Indioceanicola profundi: one gene and its partners. The protein of the gene in region 1 interacts with the protein of each later gene in a pairwise test. Links are inferred from orthologs where the notes say so. Each region holds a gene or a part of one and is shown on either strand. Other genes may lie near its edges.

Region 1 (7,712 bases):
CATGCGGAGACGGCCAAGCTGGCCGCGCGGCGCGAGGAACTGTACAGAAGCACCGACAGTGAGCGGCAGGCCCTGTCCACCCGGCTCGCGGCGCTGGCCGGGCAAGCGGGCGATCTGAAGGAACTGATCGACAAGGTCGAGGCGGAGCGGCGTGCCGCCGCCGAGCGGCAGCGCGCCGAAGAGGCTGCGCGGCAAGCCCAGGCGCAGGCCGAGCGGGAACGCCGGGCAAAAGAACGCGCCGAGGCGATGAAACGTGCCCCCGGAATGTCCAAATCCGGAGGAATGATCCTGCCCGTGGGCGGAGACGTCGTGACGCGCTATGGCGAGCAGGACAGATTCGGGGTGACCAGCCGCGGCCTTACGCTGAAGGGACGCGCTGGCGCGGATGTCGTCGCCCCGCTGGAGGGATCGGTGATGTTTGCCGGACCTTTCAAGGGCTACGGGCTTATCTTGATCCTGGAACATGCCGGTGGATATCATTCCCTGCTGGCAGGTCTGGGGCGGATCGATGGTCAGGTGGGTCAGCATGTGCTGGCGGGGGAACCCCTGGGAGCGCTGTCATCGGACGGCACGCCCACCATGTATTTCGAATTGCGGCGGGGTGGTCAGCCGATCAACCCCATGCACGGTGTCTCGTCCTCCGACGGCAAAGGGCAAAGTTGATATGAAGAAGCTCCTCTCATCGGTCGCAACGGTCTCGCTGCTCATGCTTGCTCCGGCCTGCGCCGGCGCGCAGGGCAAGCAGGCGGTCCAGTCAGACACCTACAAGCAGCTTGACCTGTTCGCCGACGTGTTCGAGCGCGTACGCTCCGAGTATGTCGAGCAGGTCACGGACGAGGAGCTGATCGAGGCGGCCATCTCCGGCATGCTGACCTCGCTGGACCCGCATTCCAGCTTCCTGAACAAGGACAGCTTCCAGGATATGCAGGTGCAGACCCGCGGCGAGTTCGGCGGGCTGGGCATCGAGGTCACGACGGAGGAGGGGGTCGTCCGCGTCGTTTCCCCCATTGATGATACCCCGGCCTACCGGGCCGGCGTCCTGCCGGGCGACTACATCGTCGCCATCGATGACGAGAGCATCGTCGGCCTGCCGCTGAACGAGGCGGTGGAGAAGATGCGCGGTCCCGTCGGCACCAGCATCAAGGTCACCATCCGCCGTCCCGAGGTGCAGGAGCCGATCGACTACAATCTGACCCGCGCCGTGGTGAAGGTGCAGTCCGTCCGCTATCGCGTGGAAGCCGGGAACGTCGGCTATATCCGCATTTCGAGCTTCAACGAGCAGACCCAGCCCGGCCTGGAAAAGGCCATCGCGAAGCTGGAGGAGGATCTGGGGGATGATCTGGTCGGCTATGTGCTGGACCTTCGCAATAATCCCGGCGGCCTGCTGAACGAGGCGATCAGCGTCTCCGATACCTTCCTGGAGCGCGGCGAGATCGTCTCCACCCGCGGGCGGGACAGCGCCGACAGTGAGCGCGCCAATGCCAAGCCGGGTGACCTCGCGAAAGGCAAGCCTGTCGTCGTTCTGATCAATGGCGGCTCCGCCTCCGCGTCGGAGATCGTGGCCGGGGCGTTGCAGGACCATCGCCGCGCCATCGTTCTGGGTACCCAGAGCTTCGGCAAGGGGTCGGTCCAGACGATCATTCCGCTACAGGGCAACGGCGCCATGCGGCTGACCACGGCGCGCTACTACACGCCGTCCGGCCGGTCCATCCAGCAGCTCGGCATCACCCCGGACATCGAGGTGCATCCGGCCAAGCTGGAAGAGATCGCCGAGGGGCAGCGCCGCCGCGAAGCAGACCTCCGCCATTCCCTGAGCAATCCGGAGCGGCAGGGGACGCCGCCCGCGCAGGGCGAAGTTCAGCCGCAAACGCAGACTCCCGCTCCCGGCCCGACTTCCGAGGTGCAGCCGCCAGCTCCGACGGGCGGTGAGGTGGAAGCGCCAGCGGCGCCCGAGGCGACGACCGCCCAGGGGCAGCCCAACGAGCCGCCCTTCGACTACCAGCTGGCGCGTGCCGTGGACCTGCTGCGCGGGGTCAGCCTGTTCGCGCAGGCGAAGCCGCTGAACTGATATCGGTCTGAGAATTGGCCCGCTTTCAGTTCAGACGCAAGGCGGCAGCCGGAGCGGCGTTCGATCCGGGTGATCCGGATCTGGCGCTTTCCGGCAGCGCCGCGGTGCTCGCCCAACGCTTCGGCGTGCGTCGCGGAACCGCCGAGCATTCCGCCCTGGACGATGTCCCGCCGGCTGCCCCCAGGTGTGGCCGGCAATCGTCGTTCAACCCGTTGAAGCTCCTCCGCAGACGCAAGCCGGCCGCGCCGGACGGTTATCTGGCCCTGGAAGCCCCGGGGAGGCGCAAGAGCCGGCGTCTCAGCGCCGTTTCGCTCGCCTTCGGTATGGTTATGCTGTCCGGCGCCGGACTGCTGGTCTGGCTGGCACTCACGGCGGAGGAGACTGTCAGCCGGCTCGATCCCTTGCCGCCGGTTGTGGCTCCAGTACTGCTTCCTGACGGGACGCCGCGCTTCCAGGAACCGGTGGCTGCTACGGTGGTCCCCCCCGAGGTTGCGCCGGCAGAGGAGGTGGACCCCGTCGATCTGCCGGTTGAACTGGCGCCCTCGCGCAATGAGGCGATGTTGGAGCGCGGTCCGGCCGGACTGCTGCCCGTTGTGGCGGCGGACGGCACCGCTCCCTGGCAGCACTATGCCCGGCCCTTCCCGCAGGAGGATGGCCGCCCGCGGGTCGCCATCGTCGTGGCGGAACTGGGTTTGTCTTCCAAGGCAACCGATAGCGCCGTCGCCCGGCTGCCTGGCGCGGTGACCATGGCATTCGTGCCGGGGACCGCCGATCTGCAGGCGCAGATCGACAAGGCGCGGGCGGACGGGCATGAGGTGTTGCTGTCAGTTCCCATGGAGCCGGTTGGCTTTCCCGCCAACGACCCCGGGCCGGGCACACTCCTGACCAATCTAGGGGATGAGCGGAACATCAGCCGGCTTGAGACCGCGATGACGGCGGCCACCGGGTATGTCGGGCTGACCAGTACCACCGGTAGCTATTTCCTGACGCGTCAGGAGAATCTGCGGCCGATCCTGAACCAGGTTCAGCGGCGAGGGCTGCTGTATGTGGACAGTCGGCCAGTGGCTGAAAGCCAAGCCACCCGGATCGCGACGGAGATCAAGCTTCCACGGGCGGTGGCTGACATCCAGGTGGACCGGATGGCCTCGCCCGCCGGGATTGACGCACAGCTGGCGGAACTGGAACGGCTGGCCAAGGCCAACGGAGCTGCCGTCGGCTTCGCGCAGGCGCTGCCGGTTACGATGGAGCGCCTGGTCCTCTGGGCCGAAGGGCTGCGGGAGCGTGGAGTCGTGCTGGCGCCGGTCAGCGCCGTGGTGAACCGTCAAGCTGACCGCTGACGGAATGAGCCGTCAGGCTCTGTGATAGGGGTGACCAGCCAGTATCTGCTGCGCGCGGTAGAGTTGCTCGGCCAGCATGCCCCGCACCATCATGTGCGGCCATGTCATGGGGCCAAAGGCGAGCAGAAGGTCGGCCCGGCGGCGGACCTCCTCTGCCAAACCATCCGCTCCGCCGATGACGAAGGCGATGTCCGCCGTGCCCTGGTCGCGCCAAGCGCCGATGCGGGCGGCAAAATCCGATGAGGGCAACGCACGGCCCCGCTCATCCAGGGCAACCAGTTTGGCGCCGGCAGGTATCGCGGCGAGGAGAAGCTCGGCTTCCAGCCGCTTCAGCTCCTCCCCTTCCACGCGTTTCTTGACCTCGACCTCCCGCAGGGTCAGGGGCCAGCCGAGGCGGCCCTGATACTCCTCGAACAGGTCGCGCGCAGGGCCGGGCTTGGCCCGCCCGACGGCGGCAAGCCACAGGCGCATGCATCGTTCCCCGTCCGCGGCCCCGTCAGGTGGGCAGGTATTCCGACGGGCCGGCGTTCAGAAGCGAAGCCGGCGGCTCCACGCCCCACATCTTCTCGATGTTGTAGAAGGCGCGGACCTCGGGGCGGAACAGATGCACGATGACGTCGCCTGCGTCAATCAGCACCCAGTCGCACTGGGGCGCACCCTCGGCCTCCACGCCGGCAACGCCGAGCGCCTTCAGCTTCTCCAGCAAGTGGTCGGCCATGGACCCCACCTGACGCGCGGAGCGGCCAGTGGTCACCACCATGAAGTCTGCGAGGCTGGTCTTGCCCTGGAGGTCGATGACGACGGTGTCTTCCGCCTTGTCATCTTCGAGAGACTGGACGACGAGATCGCGAATGCGCTCCGGCAGGTCGGCCGCGAGATGCGGCATCGGGGACCCCATGTTGGTGCCGGTGTCGTGTGCGGTAGTTATGGTTCTCACCTCTGATCCTTGCGTTTCGAAATCCAGGCACGGGCATCGCCTGTGCGTCGGATTTCGGTGGCCGAAGCCGGGTGCAACGGACCGTCCAGGAAAACCCAGGCCGGCGGCTCCATCAAGGGAAGCCGACGCGACCGATCCGCGTCCACCCGGTATCGGGCGAAGAGCCTGGCAGCCTTTCCGCCAAGCGCCCGAATAGAATAGGGATGGCGGGGAAGGACTGCAACCGGCACCATCCCAAAGATTGAGCGCCATCCTTTCCACCGCGGAACCTGCAGCAGATTGTCCGCCCCCATCAGCCAGACGAAGCGGGTGCGGGGATAGAGCTGTTTCAATTGAGCCAACGTCTCCGCCGTATAGCGTGTTCCCAGCTCCGTCTCCAGCGCCGTGACAATAATGCGCGGATCGCCGGCCCTGGCCTGGGCCGTCTCGATCCGGACATCGAGCGCCGCCATGTCCGCAGCCGACTTCAGCGGGTTCTGCGGGCTGACCAGCCACCAGACCTGGTCCAGGCCAAGCCGCTGCAGGGCCAACTCGCTCATGCGCCGGTGGCCGGCATGGGCGGGGTTGAACGATCCTCCCAGCAGGCCGACCGTCCGCCCGGCCCAGGCCCGGCCGGTCAGGCGGCGTGGACGTATCCAGATGTGACTGTTCATGCCAGCGCTGTCAGGGCCGGACCTGGCCGCTGCCGCGGACGACGTATTTGTAGCTGGTGAGCTGCTCCGCCCCGACCGGGCCGCGGGCGTGGAGCTTGCCGGTGGAGATGCCGATCTCCGCCCCGAAGCCGAACTCGCCGCCATCTGCGAACTGGGTGGAGGCGTTCCAGAGGACGATACCACTATCCACGCGGGTCTGGAAACGCGCCGCCGTATCGGCGTCCTCCGTCACGATGCTGTCGGTGTGATGGCTGCCATGGCGGCCGATATGGACGATGGCCTCGTCAATGCCGTCCACCACGCGCACGGACAGGATGGCGTCCAGATACTCGGTATCCCAATCTTCCTCCGTGGCGGGCTTCACCCGCGTGTCCATGGCCTGCACGGTTTCGTCGCCGCGGATTTCGCAGCCATTGGCAATCAGATCGTCCAGGATCGGCCGCAGATGGCTGTCCGCCACGGGGCGGTCCACCAGCAGCGTTTCCATGGCTCCGCAGATGCCGGTGCGGCGCATCTTGCTGTTCAGCGCGATGTTCCGGGCCATCTTCAGATCCGCCGCACGGTCCACATAGACGTGGCAGATGCCGTCCAGATGGTAGATCACCGGCACCCGGCTTTCCGCCGCGACACGGCCGGTCAGGGATTTGCCGCCGCGCGGGATCACCACGTCCACATGCTCCGTCATGGTCAGCAGTCGGCCGACGGCGGCGCGGTCGGTGGTGGGCACGGCTTGCACCGCATCCTCCGGCAGTCCCGCCGCGCGCAACCCTTCGTGCACCGCGGCCAGGATAGCACGGGAGGATTGGAAACTTTCCGACCCGCCGCGGAGGATGGCGGCATTGCCCGACTTCAAGCAGAGGGCTGCGGCGTCGGCCGTCACGTTGGGACGGCTCTCATAGATGATGGCGATAACGCCCAGCGGCACGCGCACCTTGGAAATCTCAAGGCCGTTGGGGCGGGTCCAGCGCTCCAGCACGGCGCCGATGGGATCGGGTCGGGCAGCGATTTCCTCCAGCCCGGCGGCCATCGCCTCCACGCGCTTGCCGTCCAGCATCAGCCGGTCCAGCAGGGCGGAGGACAGGTCCTTGGCTCGGGCAGCCCGCATATCCTCGGCATTGGCGGCCTGAATCTGTTCCGAACCGGCGCGGATCGCCGCGGCGGCGGCACGCAGAGCCTTGTCCTTCGCGTCGGACGGGGCAATGGCGAGCCGTGTCGAGGCGGCGCGTGCACGCCGACCAAGCTCATCCATCATCTCGTTCAGCGCCTGTGCGCCACGGTCCATGCTGTCCACGGCCTCTACCTCCGATCCGGAAGGGGCGAGAGTTTAGCACGGTTCGGGGAAAGGAGATGGGGAGCGGGCGCATGGCGCGCCGCCCGATCCGGTATGGACATCTATGCCACGGGGCTGGGGGGGACCGCCGGCACAGTGATGCGGAAGCGGGTTCCGGTGCCCGGGCAGGTATCCAATTCGATCTCACCGGCCAGAGCGCGCCGGACCAGGTTGTGCACGGTCGCGAGCCCCAGGCCGATATGCCCCTGACCACGGGCGGTGGTGAAGAACGGCTCGAACAGCCGCGATTGCACTTCGCCGCTGATTCCACGCCCGTCATCCGCCACTTCGATCCGCACCATCCCGACGGGATAGGGTCTGGCGGATATGGTGATCACGCCGGAGCGCCGGTGCGGATATGCATGGGCGATCGCGTTCTGCACCAGTTGGGCCAGCACGCGGGTCAAAGCGCCCGGCGGGGTGATCAGCTCCAACTCCTCCCGACACTGCAGGACGAGCCGGTGGCCGCCCTTCGCCAGTTCCGAGGCGAAGGCGATATGCAGGTCCTCAAGATGGTCGCGCAGCATCAGCCGGCGCGGCTCGTCCGTCGTACTGTCGGCGGCGATCTGCTTGAAGGCCTGAACGATACGCGCCGTCCGCTCCACATTGGCGCGGACAAGCTGCGTGACCTCGCCGGCCTCCTCCAGAAAATCGGCCAGTTCGGTGCGGCGCAGTTGGCCCGCGGCCAGATCCTCCTTCATCCGCGCCGCCCGGTCGGCGGTCCAGGTGATGGAGGTCAGGGCGTTGCCGATCGGCGTGTTGATCTCATGCGCCACGCCGGCCACCAGACTGCCGAGCGCGGCGAGCTTCTCCGTCTGGACAAGCTGATCCTGGGCGGAGCGGAGATCGGCCAGGGCCGCCTCCGCCCGGGCGCGGGCTTCCTCCAGCGAACGGTTGGTTTCCCGCAAATCCAGGGAGCGGCGGCGCAGGCGCAGCATATTGGCCGTACGGGCGCGCAGCTCGATGGGGTCCACCGGCTTGGCCAGGAAGTCGTTGGCGCCGAGAGTCAGGGCCTTCAGGCGGACCTCTTTCTCCTCCACTCCGGAGACCATGACCACGGGCATGTCCTCCAGGCTGGGGTCCTCCCGCAAAGCGCCGACGACCTGAAGCCCATCCATCTCCGGCATGTCGTAATCGACGAAGACCAGGTCCGGCCGCTCCGCCCGAATCCACTCCACAGCTTCCGCACCGCGTTCGAACGACACGATCTCCAGCCCAGCCTCGCCACGGAGGCTGGCTTCAAGAATCGCGATGTTCAGACGCTGGTCATCGATGATGACGATCCGCATGGGACCCGTGGGGAGGAGGGCGCGGGAGGCCCGGTTACGCGAGGATGCAGAAGACGCTACCACGGCTTCGCGCCGGGATCACCAGCCGTATCGTGAAG
Region 2 (6,433 bases), 1.8 Mb from region 1 along the record:
TGGATCACGACGCCCAGCGCGCCGGCGGCTTGGACAATCTGCTTGGTCATCTCGATATCGGCGCGGGACGGGGTGGGGTCGCCGCTGGGGTGGTTGTGCACCAGGATGATGGCGGTGGCGCCCAGCTCCAGGGCGCGCTTCACTACCTCGCGCGGATAGACCGGCGTATGGTCCACGGTGCCGCGCTGCTGCACCTCGTCGGCGATCAGCGTGTTCTTCTTGTCCAGGAACAGCAGCCGGAACTGCTCCAGCGGCTCATGCCCCATGGCCCCCTCGCAGTAATCCAGCAGCTTCTGCCAGGAGGACAGGACCGGCTTCCTCAGGATTTCCTGGCGCGCCATGCGTAGGCCGATGGCCCCGACGATGCGGATCTTGGCGATGGCGGCGTCGCTGCCGAAATCCTCCCGCAGCTTCGGGACCGGCGCGTTCACCACCGCCCAGAGGGAGCCGTATTTCTGGATCAGCCGCTTCGCCAGCGGCTTCACATCGTTCCGCGCATCGACGGAGAAGAGCAGCATCTCCAGCAGCTCGTAATCCTGCAGCGCCTCCGGCCCCTGCTCCAGGAACCGGCTGCGCAGCCGCTCGCGGTGGCCGTGATAGTGCTGCTTCTCCTTCGCCGCCCTGGCAGGCTTCTTCGGCTCGGAGGCCGTAGGGGGCAGGGCAGGGGGATGGGGGTCGGGAAACAGGCTCTCGGGCGCCGCCGCCTGTTCGGGGGCGGGCGCGTCCAGCTTCAGTTCCCGAGGTTTCCGCGCCTGGGCTTGCCGGCCTCCGCGGCGTCCGGCAATGCGGAGGGCAAGGTCGTCCATATCCTCGCCATCGGCCACACCGCCACCGTGTCTCGAACTGTCCGTTCCTGCCGCCATGGCTGCATCACCCCTGCTGCACACTCTTGCAGGAAGTGTAGCAGGGGTGATGCAGGTCCGCAAAGTTGCGCTCGGACCAGACGGGAACCACGGAAGCGGGCTGGTCTCAGACGTAGGGCGGCTTGGTGTAGCCGGCGGGGGAAAGGGTGAAGATCTCCACCCCGTCCTTGGTGACGCCCACCGAATGCTCGAACTGGGCGGACAGGGACTTGTCGCGGGTCACGGCGGTCCAGCCGTCGGACAGAACCTTCACGTCGAACCGGCCGGCATTGATCATCGGCTCAATGGTGAAGATCATGCCTTCCTTCAGCACCGCACCCTGGCCGGGCTGGCCGTAATGCAGCACGCTGGGGGCGTCGTGGAACACACGGCCGACGCCATGGCCGCAGAAATCGCGCACCACGGAGAAGCGGTGACTCTCCGCATAGCTCTGGATCGCATGGCCGATGTCGCCCAGCGTGGCGCCGGGCTTCACCACCTCGATGCCGCGCATCATGGCCTCGTAGGTGACATCCACCAGCTTGCGCGCCTTCACCCCGGCATTGCCGGCGATGTACATGCGGCTGGTATCGCCGTACCAGCCATCGACGATCACGGTGATGTCGATGTTCAGGATGTCCCCGTCCTGAAGCCGCTTCGGCCCCGGAATGCCGTGGCACACCGCATGGTTGATGGAGATGCAGGAGGCCTTGGTGTAGCCCTTGTAGCCCACCGTCGCCGATATGCCGCCATTCGCCTCGATGAATTCGTGGCAGAGCCGGTCCAGCTCCTCCGTCGCGACGCCGGGGCGCACATGCTCCGTGATCATGTCCAGCGTGGCCGCGGCCAGGCGGCCGGCGCGGCGCATGCCCTCGAATTCCTCAAGGCTGTACAGGGTGATGGAGCGCTCGTCCTCCTGCGTCTCCATGCGGGCGGCATCGGTCATCTTACGTCCAATCTCTTTCCACAATCGGGCCGGCCAGTGCCCGCACCCGTGCAAAATCCTAAACATCCAGAACCAACGGCAGGCGTCTGTCCACCGTGATGCCGTCGGGCGTGACCTTACACGCATGGCACAGGGCTTCAACCCCGCTGGACAGCGCCTGGGCCAATCCCCGCGCATAGGTGGGATCGATGTCCCCGGCCAACCGGAACTGGTCACAATCGGCGCGCTGGACAAGATACAGCATGACCGCCCTGTGCCCCTCGCGCACCATCGCCGCCAGCTCCAGCAGATGCTTGGCCCCTCGGCTGGTGATGCAGTCCGGGAACTCGGCGATTCCAGGGCTGCGCATGAGGTGCACGTTCTTTACCTCCACATAGGCCCGCCCGCGCTCCGCATCCTCCAACAGGATGTCGATGCGAGAGTTGACTCCGTATTTCACTTCGCGCCGCAGGGTCGCGTATCCGGAAAGCTGCGGGATCGTGCCGGCCCGGATCGCCTCCTCCGCCAGCCGGTTCGGATGGCCGGTGTTGCAGCCCACCAGCGTGCCGTCCGCCTCCACCATCTCCAACGTGCAGGCCAGCTTTCGGGCCGGGTTCGGGCTTCTGGACAGCCAGACCCGGCTGCCCGGCGCATCGATGCCCAGCATGGCGCCTGAATTCGGCACATGCACGGTGACCTCCGCCCCGTCGTGCAGGACGACATCGGCCAGGAAGCGCTTGTATCGGCGGACCAAAGTGGCGGGGATCAAGGGGGTGGGAAAGTGCATGGCCGAACCTAGCCCGCCGTTCGTCCCGGCGGCAATCGCTCGCTCCCCATGGGCGCGCTTGCAATTCTACGTCGATGCGGGTGATATACCTCATACGGATTATATACTTTTGGAGAAGGTTTTGGCTGTGGGAACGATGCGGCTGGTCGCGGCCGGGCTGACATGCATGGCGCTGGTCGCCTGCGGCACGCCGCCGGAAGTGAAGACCCTGTCGTCGACGCAGGTCGCGAACTTCAAGACGCTGGCACAGGTGCAGTCGGCCCAGGCCAGCGCCATCATGACGCTGGCTGGAAAGGTTCAGGCCCAGGCGATCCAGGATCTCAGCCAGCTCCAGTCCCAGGCGGAAGCACTGGTCAAGCAGCAACTGACCGGGGCCACCGCGCCGGCTCCTGCGACCGTGGACAGCGCCATGGCGGCGATTTCCACCCAGGCGCAGGTCACCGCCCAGGCCAAAGCCAAGCTGACCGCCGACATGGCGGTGATCCAGGCCAAGCTGAACGAGATTTCCGCCTATGTGGCGGAGATGGCGCAGGCGCAGCAGGTACTGGACACCTACCTGCATCAGGAGCGGATCGGCCAGCCGCTGGTCCAGGCCATCACTGATGCCCCCTTCGTCCAGGCGGCCGTGGCCCGCGTCACCGATCTGGCCCCGAAGGTGGCGCAGTCGGCCAGCGACCTGGAGCGGCTGATGCAGGAATTCGGCGGCGCCGCACCCGCCGCGTGAAGATAAAGGAAGCAACGACATGACCGTGACCCTGACCGACCTTCAGGCCCAACTCGCCGCCCTGCAGCAGCAGATCCCCAACATGGCTCCTGCGGACCAGCCGGCGGCCAAGCTCCAGGTGCTTGAGATCGAGGCCCAGATGCAGGGGTTGGCGCTTGACGATGTCGCCACGGCGCTGGCGGGCGTCCAACTCGCCGACCTCGACTCGCTGAAGCAGCAGGTGGCTGCGGCCCAGCAGGCATCCGTCGATCAGGCGAAGCTGACCGGCTTCGTCAATGGCGGCCTGTCCAAGCTGGCCGGCATCCTCGGCGCGGTACTTGCCACCGCCTGATCCGGAAGGCTGATGGGCAGACGGTCGTCGGGGCGTTATATCCAGCAGAACGCCCCGCCGCCGTGAGACCGCCCCATGAGCACCGAATCTTCCGCCCAGGCTCCCACTGCCGCCCTGCTGATCATCGGCAACGAGATACTGTCGGGCCGGACACAGGACGCCAACCTGATCTTCATCGCCAAGTATCTGGGCGGAATCGGCGTCCGCCTGCGCGAAGTCCGTGTCGTGCCGGACGATGAGGCGGAGATCGTGGCGGCCGTGAATGCGCTCCGCGCCCGATACACCTACCTCTTCACCACGGGCGGCATCGGCCCAACCCATGACGACATCACTTCCGAATGCATCGCCAAGGCCTTCGGCGTGCCGCTGATCCAGCATCCGGAGGCGCGCCGAAGGCTGGAGGCGCACTATGCCGACAGCGGCCTGCTGAACGAGGCGCGGCTGCGCATGGCCAACACGCCGAAGGGGGCGGTGCTGATCGACAATCCGGTCAGCACCGCGCCCGGCTTCCAGATCGGCAATGTGTTCGTAATGGCGGGCGTGCCGTCGATCATGCAGGCCATGCTGACCGGCCTGGGCGACCGGCTGGCAGGCGGGCCGCCGGTGCTGTCCCGCACCGTGGTCTGCGCCGTGCCGGAGGGCACGCTGGCTGCGGGGCTGGGAGCGGTCCAGGCGGAATTCCCGGACGTGGACATCGGCAGCTATCCCGCCTTCCGTCTGGGCCAGATCAGCACCAGCCTCGTGCTGCGCGGCACCGATCCTGTCCGGCTGGACGCGGCGGCGGAGCGGGTGGCCGCCCTGGTAACGGACCTGGGCGGCACGCCGGAGATCGCCGCCGGCTGAGCGGCCGGCTCAGGCCTGGACCCGCCGGCGCAGATGCTCCAGCAGTGTTTGGGTGGCGCGTCCGTCCACCGACAGCTTCTGCGCCTTCTGATAGGCGCGGATGGCGGCAGTGGTGCGCTTGCCCAGATGGCCGTCGGCCTTGCCGGGCTTGTATCCCAATCGGGCCAGAAGCTGCTGGATTTCCTTCACGCCGGCCTGGGTGACGGGCACCGGCTTGGCGGCCTGCTTCTGCTTCTCGGCGGCGGGCGGGGCCTGCCGGGCGGCAGCGGTGGCCGTCTTGGCCATGGCGCGTTCCAGCGGCAGGTCCGCGATCCGCACATTGCCCTGTCCCTCGGCCAGTCGCTTCAGCGCCACCTCGGCCGTGGCGTCGCCGGTGGCTGCCGCTTGGCTGTACCAGCCGGCGGCGGTTTCCAGGTCCGGCGCGCCGTCCACCCCCTGTTCATAGAGGATGCCCAGCATGAACAGGGCCCGGGCGATGCCCGCATCCGCGGCGCGCTCGAACCAATGGGCCGCCTGGACCGTGTCGCGGGGAACGCCGCTGCCTTCGGTATACATCAGGCCCAGATCGTACATCGCCTCGGCATGGCCCTGGTCGGCGGCATGGCGGTACCATCTGACCGCTTCCTCCATGTCCGCCCGGCTCTTCTCCAGCAGCTCGTGCCGGTAGCGGTTCAGGGAAGCCAGCGCCCAGGCGGCATCGGCATCGCCGCGGCCGGCCGCCTGCTCGTACCAGAACAGCGCCCGTTTCACGTCCCGCGGGTCGGGTTTCGTTCCGGATACGAAATATTCGGCGAGACCGATCTGCGCATCCAGCTCCCCGGCACGGGCACGGGCATCCAGCGCGCGCAACGCGTCGTCCGCGTTCCGGGGCAGGGCGGGGGCATTGGTCACCGCGGCGGCGGCAGGCAAGGCGGCGTCCTGGCCGCCAGCCGGTTCAGGCTTGCGCGGCGGCGCCTCCGCCATTGCGGGCGTTGGGATGAGGGCGAGGAGGGGCGGGGCGGCCAGCAGGGCGCTGGCAAGCAGGGAAATGCGGGCAATCCGGCGCATGGCCGGAACCTCCAACGTCATCAATGGGGCGGCACGATTCCAATTTACCACGGAAGGGGTTAACGGGGAGTGGCCGGGACAGCGCCGCTCATGCGAATTTTCCCCGTTCCGGAATGTTGCGCCGCCCGTCGATTACGACTAATGTCCCGCGCCTACGGTGGCCGTTGGGGCGTCGCCAAGCGGTAAGGCAGCGGTTTTTGGTACCGCCATTCCCAGGTTCGAATCCTGGCGCCCCAGCCACCGGAACTTCCTAGACACGTCCCGGACACCGCGCCGACCGCCGCAGGAACAGCGGGCCCAGCGCCACGACCGCGCCGAAGCTCAGGAAGGCGAGGCCCCAGGCGGTGCGGCTGTCGGGGCCGCCGGCCATGTCCAGGATCAGGCCGAAGACCACCGGGCCGACGAAGGCGCCGGTGAAGCCCAGAAAGCTGTGCACCGCCATGGTGGCGCCGCGCCGGCCCTCCACCGCTTCGGTCACCGCGCCCACCGTCAGGCTGGCGCTGTCCCAGTTCACGGTGACGGCATAGGCTGAGCAGACCGCCACCACCAGCCAGAGCGGCAGGCCGGCGGTGAAGCCCACCACGCAGGCCAGTGCTGCCGAAATCCACATGGCGAAGGTCAGGAACCGGGTGCGGCCCCAGCGCTCCGCCGCCTCGTTGCCCAGGATGCTGGCCGGCAGGCTCAGCAGCAGCACGAAGGCGGCGATGCTGGCCAGGGTGCCGGGCTCGATTGCCGTGCCGGCGCTGAGCGCGGCGAAGCCGAGGAAGGCAACCAGCCAGCCGCGCAGCCCGAACAGCTCCCAGCAATGGACGGTATAGGCCAGGATGTAGCCCATGGCCGGCCGGTGGCGCAGCACCGGGCGCACATCCAGGATATTGCCCTCCGGCGCTGGCCGGTCGGGATCGGCGGCGGGGATGCGGAAGGCGAGCAGGAC
Region 3 (6,500 bases), on another replicon or contig:
GATCAATAAGCCAATCCTATCTTAGCCTAGCAGGAACGAACGCCTTAGGACGAAGCAGGCTTTAGAAAAACCAGGCCGGAATAGGGCTTGCCGGGACCAGTCTGGGCCTCAAAAACAGGCTAAGGAGGAAAAATGTCGCTTGTTATTTGTGAGGAACTACCGAACGGGGTGCGCCTGTTGCGCCTCAACCGTCCGGAGGCGAGGAACGCCTTGAACACCGCCCTGCGGCAAGCCATTGCAGAGCAGTTCCAGCAGTTGAACCAAGACGATGCGGTTCGCTGTATTGTAATCGCGGGTGATGAAAAGGCCTTTGCCGCCGGTGCCGATCTCAAAGAGATCGTGGACGACACGCCGATTGACATCATGGCGCGGAAGGTACGGCAGTTCTGGAACACGATCGAATGCTGTCCGGTGCCGATTATTGCCGCAGTTCGGGGCGTAGCGCTCGGCGGCGGATGTGAGCTTGCGTTACAAGCGGACATTATCGTTGCCGGAGAAACAGCTCGGTTCGCCCAGCCGGAGGTTCGTGTTGGCGTTATGCCTGGTGGTGGCGGCACCCAACGCCTGATCCGGGCGATCGGTAAATACAAGGCCATGAGGATGGTGCTGACCGGCGAGCCAGTATCTGGCACGGAGGCCTATGCAATGGGCTTGGCCAGCGAGGTGGTGCCGGATGAAAAGGTCCTGGACCGCGCGCTGGAACTTGCCTTCACCATCGCCGACATGCCGCCGGTCTCGATCCGCCTCACAAAAGAGGTCACGATGGCAGGGGCCGATGCTGCCCTCAATTCGGGGCTCTTAATGGAACGCAGGCTGTTCGAGATGCTGTTTGCTTCATCCGACCAGAAAGAGGGCATGCGGGCCTTCATGGAAAAGCGCAAAGCCGATTTTAGCGGAAGCTGAGGTAGCGAGTTCGATGGGCTCCGTTAAGAAGTCTGGCGGTCGGTCTTGGGAGCCTTGATTTCGGCGCCATCAGGCGGCGACACCGAACAGGCTCGCAATGAAGGTCGCCTGTATGGGCATGCCGTTGGCGGGAACAGCCCTGACCTGGCCTTTGCGGACCATGACCATGATCTCGTAGCCAGCGATGGTCTGGCGGGCGGAATGGAAGCTTTTGAACCCGAGTCCGGGCCGGACCAGCCGCTTGATGCGCCGGTGGTCCTGTTCAACGATGGTGTTCAGGTACTTGCGTTGCCGCAGCTTGGCAAAGCGCCATAGCTCACCGGCCCTCTTCATGGTCTTGGTCGCGCTTGGGTAGGCGGCGTTCTTGTCCACCGTGATAGTGCGCGGGTTGACCGTATGCGCCTGCTTCAGCGCCTTGCGGAAGAAGCGCCGGGCAGCCGCAGCATCGCGCCTGGCGCTGAGCAGAAAGTCGATCGTCTGCCCGCGCGCATGGACGGCGCGATACAGGTACATCCACCGGCCTTTCACGCGAATGCAGGTCTCGTCCACCCGCCAGGAACCGCTGCTCATCCGGATGTATGGGCGCAAGCGCTTGTCCAGTTCGGGTGCGTAAGCCTGGATCCAGCGGTAGAGTGTCGTGTGATCGACCGGCACGCCGCGGTCGGCCAGCATACGTTCGGGATCGCGGTAGCTGATCGGGAATTGCAGGTACCAGCGCACCGCCCACAGGATCACGCCCGCCGTGAACCGCCGGCCCTTGAATGGGTCCTTCCCGTCGCGCATCACCTTGTCACCCTAGCCACCGAACCGGCCGAGGTTCTACGCGATCTCCGTCCCGCCGAAAACGATGCAACAGAGCCGGATGGCATCAGCCGCAAGACTATGAAGAATATCTGTTGGAATCACATCTGCCGGAACAGATGCAGATAGTTGCGGCTGACGGGCAGGGTATCAGCCCGACCCTTCAGGTGTATTTTGGCTGTCTCGTTGTCTCCGCGCACAACGTGGCTGACCGCATTTAGATTGATAACTGCTGACCGGTGGACTTGCTTGAAAAGATCGGGATCGAGCTGCTCCACCAGTTCTTTCAAAGGTGTTCGAATAACGGCCTCTTGAGGCCGGCCGTCCTTCTCGCGCCAGCAGACATGGGTGTACTTCTCCGCAGCCAGCAGGAAGTCCACATCATCTACGGCGATCAGGCGTATGGCCTGCCCGACTGACGCTCGCAGCCAGCGGAGGCGCGGTGTAATGTCCGGGCTGACGCGCAATTGCGCTGCAATCCGCGCCAGCAGCTGTTCGGGATCAGGCAGGGGGCGGGCAGTCTGCAATCGTTCCTTCAGTCGCTCCACTGTATCGGCCAGCCGCTTTGGCTCCACAGGTTTGACCAGATAATCGAGCGCGCCTTGCGCAAAGGCCTGCACGGCGTAAGAGTCAAATGCCGTGACGAAAACCAGATGCGCCCGCCGGCCAATGTGCTGTGCCGCCTCTACCCCCGACAGGCCGGGCATTTGCACATCCAGGAAGCAGATATCGGGCTGGTACGCTTCGTACATATCCACGGCCTGCCGACCATTGCGAGCCTCGGCAACAATGCGCAATGCGGGCCAAGCGACCGACAGGTGCCGAACCAGTGCCTCGCGCAGCAGCGGTTCATCCTCGGCGATCAAAGCCGTGGGTTTCTGCAGAGTCATGATGTCGCCGCCCGAGCGGGAAAGTGCAGGCTGGCCCGAACCCCGCCCCCTTTCCGCTCCTCCAGTTTCACGCCGGCTACCCAATCGAAGGCCAGCAATAGGCGCTGGCGCAATGTGGCCAGCCCTGTGCCCGTTTGGCCCGTGCCGCTGCGCAGCCCAAGACCACTGTCCTCAACTTGTATAAAGCAGGTGCCATCCTGGGTCTGGGTGGCGACCACAATTTCCCCACCGTCCTCGGCTGGGTCGATGCCGTGGCGCACTGCATTTTCTACCAAAGTCAACACGCTCATGGGCGGGCAGTAAAGAGAAAGGCTGTCGGGCGCGGCCTCAATGCGGAAGGTCAGGCGATCCGGCATGCGCATCTGCATGATATCTAAATAGGCCCGAACCAGCGTCAACTCATCTTCCAAGCTGGCACCGGAGCGGTCCAGGCGCGGCACGGCGGCGCGCAGATAGGCGATTAAGCTGTCCAGAACAGCCGGCGCCCGAGGCGATGTCGTTTCTACCAGAACCCGAACATTCGCCAGAGTATTGAACAGGAAATGCGGCTGCACCTGCGCTTGCAGAAGCTGGAGGCGCGCATCCAGCGCCCGGCGCTCTAACTCGCTGCGCTCCAGGGCAAAAGTCAGGGCCTGGTTCCGGGCCAATGCCTCCTTCTGTCTGACGAGTGCACCGAGTGCCACCCAGGGGCTAACCAGTATGCCAATGGCTGTGAGAAGGAACAGACCGAACAGTCGCTCCCGGTCCTGCCATAGCGGTGGACCGACATCCGGCGTGGACAGGATATAAATCGTCAACACGGCCGGTGGAATGGACAGGGCCACCGCCAGCACCTGTAGCACCCAACGGGTAATCCAGCGGGGGAGCCGCTTCGGCCATTGTTCCCAAACACCGAAAGCCAGCATGGCGAGCAGTCCAATGGACAGCAGCCGCAGCAGCAGACCGGCCCAGCCACTTTGCCAAATTGGCAGCAGGAGTAGCCAGATCAGAAGTACCGTTACGATAACGGTGCGCAGCCGCCGCCAGCCGAATAGCCGGTTCAGTCGTTGCCGCCAGTCCGGAGCCGGATCCGCTGCAGGCCATTCATTGATTTCGCTCGCCATGACCGCCATGCCGGGATCACATCCGGGGTAACCACATGCCCATCGCTGCGCCGAAGATACCACCTGCCGTCAGAAGTGCCAGCACGACCAGCAGGCAGGCCATGCCGAGCTTCGTGGCCGCGCTACCTCCATTCTGTGCACAGAAGTAAAGCTCCAAGATGGCCAATGGCAGCAAGAACTGGCCATAGGTCAAGATCAGCAACAAGGGTCCTGTGAAGCTGTCCGGATCGAACCCGACGGGCGCCTGAAAAATCAGCAGCCATAGCATCAAAGAGATACGGAAGAACCAGACGCCACTGACGGACAGGAACAGACGCAAGGCCCAGCGGCGATGCTGGTCGAAGCGGCGCCGGTAAGCATAGGCCCAGGTGAAGCTGGCGCAGACCAGAATAACGATTCCGTTAAGGCAGGAGCCGATTTGCATCACGGTGCTGCCCACCGTTCCACGCCAGATGATTAGGATAATGCCACCTGTGGCGAGGATGGTCGCGGCTACCAGATAAGTCTGCCCCACGCGGCGATGGAAGGCTGGAAACCGTCGCCGGATCGCAGGAATCATCTGGAGCATCCCACCGGCTATGATGATGAGGGCAAACAGGGCATGCAGCCCAAACATTAAGTTTCCAAACAGGTCGTCGGGCCGGTAGGCCAGGGCTGGGGAGCGGTTCCAGCTTTCTGGCCCTCCACCCAGCAGGACCCCGCCATACACGGCGGCAATGTAGACGGCAAAGATAAGTTGCCCCGTCAAGGCGACCAGCATCCACAGTCCAGCAGCACGGGCCAGCCAGCGGTCAGCGACGGCTCTGCCGGGGAGGATCGAGGGGGATATATCAGGTGCTGTATCTACCAGGGCCATATTCATCTCTCGGTGAGGGTAGCCGGACGGCCAACCCTACCGCGCTGAAGCTGCCCGGCTGTGCTCCTGCGACGGACAGCGGCAAGGCGCGATGAGCAGCAGTCAGAAAGGATGAATATACGATCGAATGGTGCGGACCACTGGCTTGAGGTCCACCTCGATTGCTAGTGACGACCTTGTGCTCATGGTGGCTGGCCTGGCGCGCCTGGAACCCGGCCTCACGCTGGACGGCATCACGCTATGGCGCGACAATCTGAGTGAGAGACGTGTTGCCTCATCCGAGAATGCTCCCATGAGCCGCACCTGTTGCCTCACGCGGATGCTCCCGGGGAGCATCCGCGTGAGCGTCTAATTTGTTGCCGCTGCCGAACACCAGTGCGTGGGCGTGCTCCATGCGCCAGATCTTGAGCCGCTGCTGCAGGGTGCGTATCTGGCCATCAGGGTAACGGCCGGGATGTTCGCTTTGCAGGCGGTCCAGGAACTCGCGGCTGGTTCGCCAGGGCTCCGCGAGAAACCAGTCGCGCAATTGGCTGTCCACCGCGGCGAATGGGTCAGGGCGTCGGCGAGCACGCTTCTGCTTGGCCTTCGGCAGGGCCGTGGGCCTAACCTCGCCACCCTGCCAAGCCGTGCGCAGGCCAGCGAGGAACGCGTCCAGCGGCGGCGGATCCTCCTTGCCTGATGGGGCTGCCGCGACCTTCTCGGCGATGGCGACCAGAGCCGCCTGCCCGGAGCGGCGCCGGCCTTGAGCTGCACGGCGCGAAGCTTGCGAGCCGGCAACGCCGGCCGGGCCCACACGTCGTCCTCGCCCTTGGTCAGCATGTGCCAGATCACCATGCTATCGCTGGGTCAGGGGCCGTCCACCCCATAACGTCAGCGGCGGAGTCGACAAAAATAGCCCGCCATGATTCCTCATGACGGGCAGTTGAGGAGAACTCTCACTGAAGCGCTTAAAAAGAGTTTCATATTTATGTATCCAGTTTTAATGCAAAAAAGTAAAATTTTACCCTACCCCTGTAGGTAAGAAATATCCTGTCGATGCCGTTATTGCTGCCCGGCTATTTCGGCTGGATTAAAGCAGTGTCGCCACTGACCTGTCTGTGCATTTTGGTCTCGCCATTGCAGCCCCCTTCATGATTTGCAATTTGAAACCGTGTAGCTAGCGAGAAGACGTCGCTCGGACACGCATCAATGCAGCCGCCGCAGGTCGTACAGTCGCGTGACAATACCAGCGGCACATTGCCCTTCAAGGCAGGGGCAATTACATGGGGTTCAGGGCAGGCGCGAAGACAGGCACCACAGTTTTCGCAACCCTGTCGGCCCCTCGCGGATATGCGGATCACGCTTTTGGCGCCCAGAAGCCCATAGAAAGCACCGACCGGGCAAAGATGTCCGCACCATCCCCGGCGCGTGATGCAAAGATCAAGCAGGAAGATTGCAGCGATCAGCGCCCAGCCGAAGCCGATGCCGAAGATGATGCCGCGTTGCAGGACCGAGACAGGGTTGACCAGTTCCCAAGCGATGGTGCCGGTCACCATGGAAGCACCCAAGGCGGCCGCCAGGATGGTGAGGCGGGCATTCCGGTTCAGCTTGCGATCCCGCGTGATGCCCAACTGCTCCCGTAGCCAGTGGGCCGTATCGGTTACGATATTGACGGGACAGACCCAGGAGCAGTACACCCGCCCCCCGACAAAGGCATAGAAGAGAACGACAACCAAAGCCCCGATCAGAGCGGCCGTGGCCATCACATGCCCTGCCATTGCGGACTGCAGCAGAATAAAGGGGTCACTCAGGGGAACGCTGTCGAGGACGCGGCTTGAGGCAAAATTTCCCTGGACGAACCAGAGGCCCAGCCAGGGGCCGATGGCGAAAAGCAGCAGCAGCGAAATCTGGGATGTCCGCCGCAGAAGCCAGTATTTATGAGCCTTCAGCCAGCCTTTGGAGCGTATG

Evidence for each region.
Region 2: the proteins of DOL89_RS04405 (region 1) and sfsA interact in binary tests that used the Escherichia coli proteins (3 or more experiments, as listed by UniProt). The link is inferred for Indioceanicola profundi from one-to-one orthologs.
Region 3: the proteins of DOL89_RS04405 (region 1) and DOL89_RS21380 interact in binary tests that used the Escherichia coli proteins (3 or more experiments, as listed by UniProt). The link is inferred for Indioceanicola profundi from one-to-one orthologs.

Annotation. Positions count from the first base shown.
Region 1 is NZ_CP030126.1:934,416-942,127, forward strand. Bases 4,142-7,117 are described here. They hold DOL89_RS04405 (glutamate-5-semialdehyde dehydrogenase), read right to left. Parts: upstream 6,278-7,117; coding sequence 5,006-6,277; downstream 4,142-5,005. Other genes in these bases: rsfS (ribosome silencing factor), read right to left, coding at 4,142-4,291; DOL89_RS04400 (nicotinate-nucleotide adenylyltransferase), read right to left, coding at 4,339-4,995; DOL89_RS04410 (sensor histidine kinase), read right to left, coding at 6,388-7,117. Outside these bases: DOL89_RS04375 (murein hydrolase activator EnvC family protein), read left to right, coding at 1-663; DOL89_RS04380 (S41 family peptidase), read left to right, coding at 665-2,068; DOL89_RS04385 (divergent polysaccharide deacetylase family protein), read left to right, coding at 2,083-3,405; 23S rRNA (pseudouridine(1915)-N(3))-methyltransferase RlmH, read right to left, coding at 3,418-3,876; more of rsfS, read right to left, coding at 3,902-4,141; more of DOL89_RS04410, read right to left, coding at 7,118-7,614. UniProt on the Escherichia coli protein: Catalyzes the NADPH-dependent reduction of L-glutamate 5-phosphate into L-glutamate 5-semialdehyde and phosphate. The product spontaneously undergoes cyclization to form 1-pyrroline-5-carboxylate.
Region 2 is NZ_CP030126.1:2,778,027-2,784,459, reverse strand. What follows is about bases 701-3,632. They hold sfsA (DNA/RNA nuclease SfsA), read right to left. Parts: upstream 2,555-3,632; coding sequence 1,847-2,554; downstream 701-1,846. Other genes in these bases: DOL89_RS13245 (hypothetical protein), read left to right, coding at 3,298-3,609; DOL89_RS13250 (hypothetical protein), read left to right, coding at 2,676-3,278; map (type I methionyl aminopeptidase), read right to left, coding at 970-1,788; radC (RadC family protein), read right to left, coding at 701-863. Outside these bases: more of radC, read right to left, coding at 1-700; DOL89_RS13240 (competence/damage-inducible protein A), read left to right, coding at 3,685-4,452; DOL89_RS13235 (SEL1-like repeat protein), read right to left, coding at 4,462-5,499; DOL89_RS13225 (MFS transporter), read right to left, coding at 5,750-6,433. UniProt on the Escherichia coli protein: Binds to DNA non-specifically. Could be a regulatory factor involved in maltose metabolism.
Region 3 is NZ_CP030128.1:17,908-24,407, reverse strand. Bases 701-3,699 are described here. They hold DOL89_RS21380 (LytR/AlgR family response regulator transcription factor), read right to left. Parts: upstream 2,595-3,699; coding sequence 1,806-2,594; downstream 701-1,805. Other genes in these bases: DOL89_RS21375 (sensor histidine kinase), read right to left, coding at 2,591-3,697; DOL89_RS21385 (IS6 family transposase), read right to left, coding at 973-1,686; DOL89_RS21390 (enoyl-CoA hydratase-related protein), read left to right, coding at 701-903. Outside these bases: more of DOL89_RS21390, read left to right, coding at 133-700; DOL89_RS21370 (DUF2306 domain-containing protein), read right to left, coding at 3,714-4,457; DOL89_RS21360 (hypothetical protein), read right to left, coding at 4,828-5,346; quinol dehydrogenase ferredoxin subunit NapH, read right to left, coding at 5,609-6,500. UniProt on the Escherichia coli protein: Member of the two-component regulatory system BtsS/BtsR, which is part of a nutrient-sensing regulatory network composed of BtsS/BtsR, the low-affinity pyruvate signaling system YpdA/YpdB and their respective target proteins, BtsT and YhjX.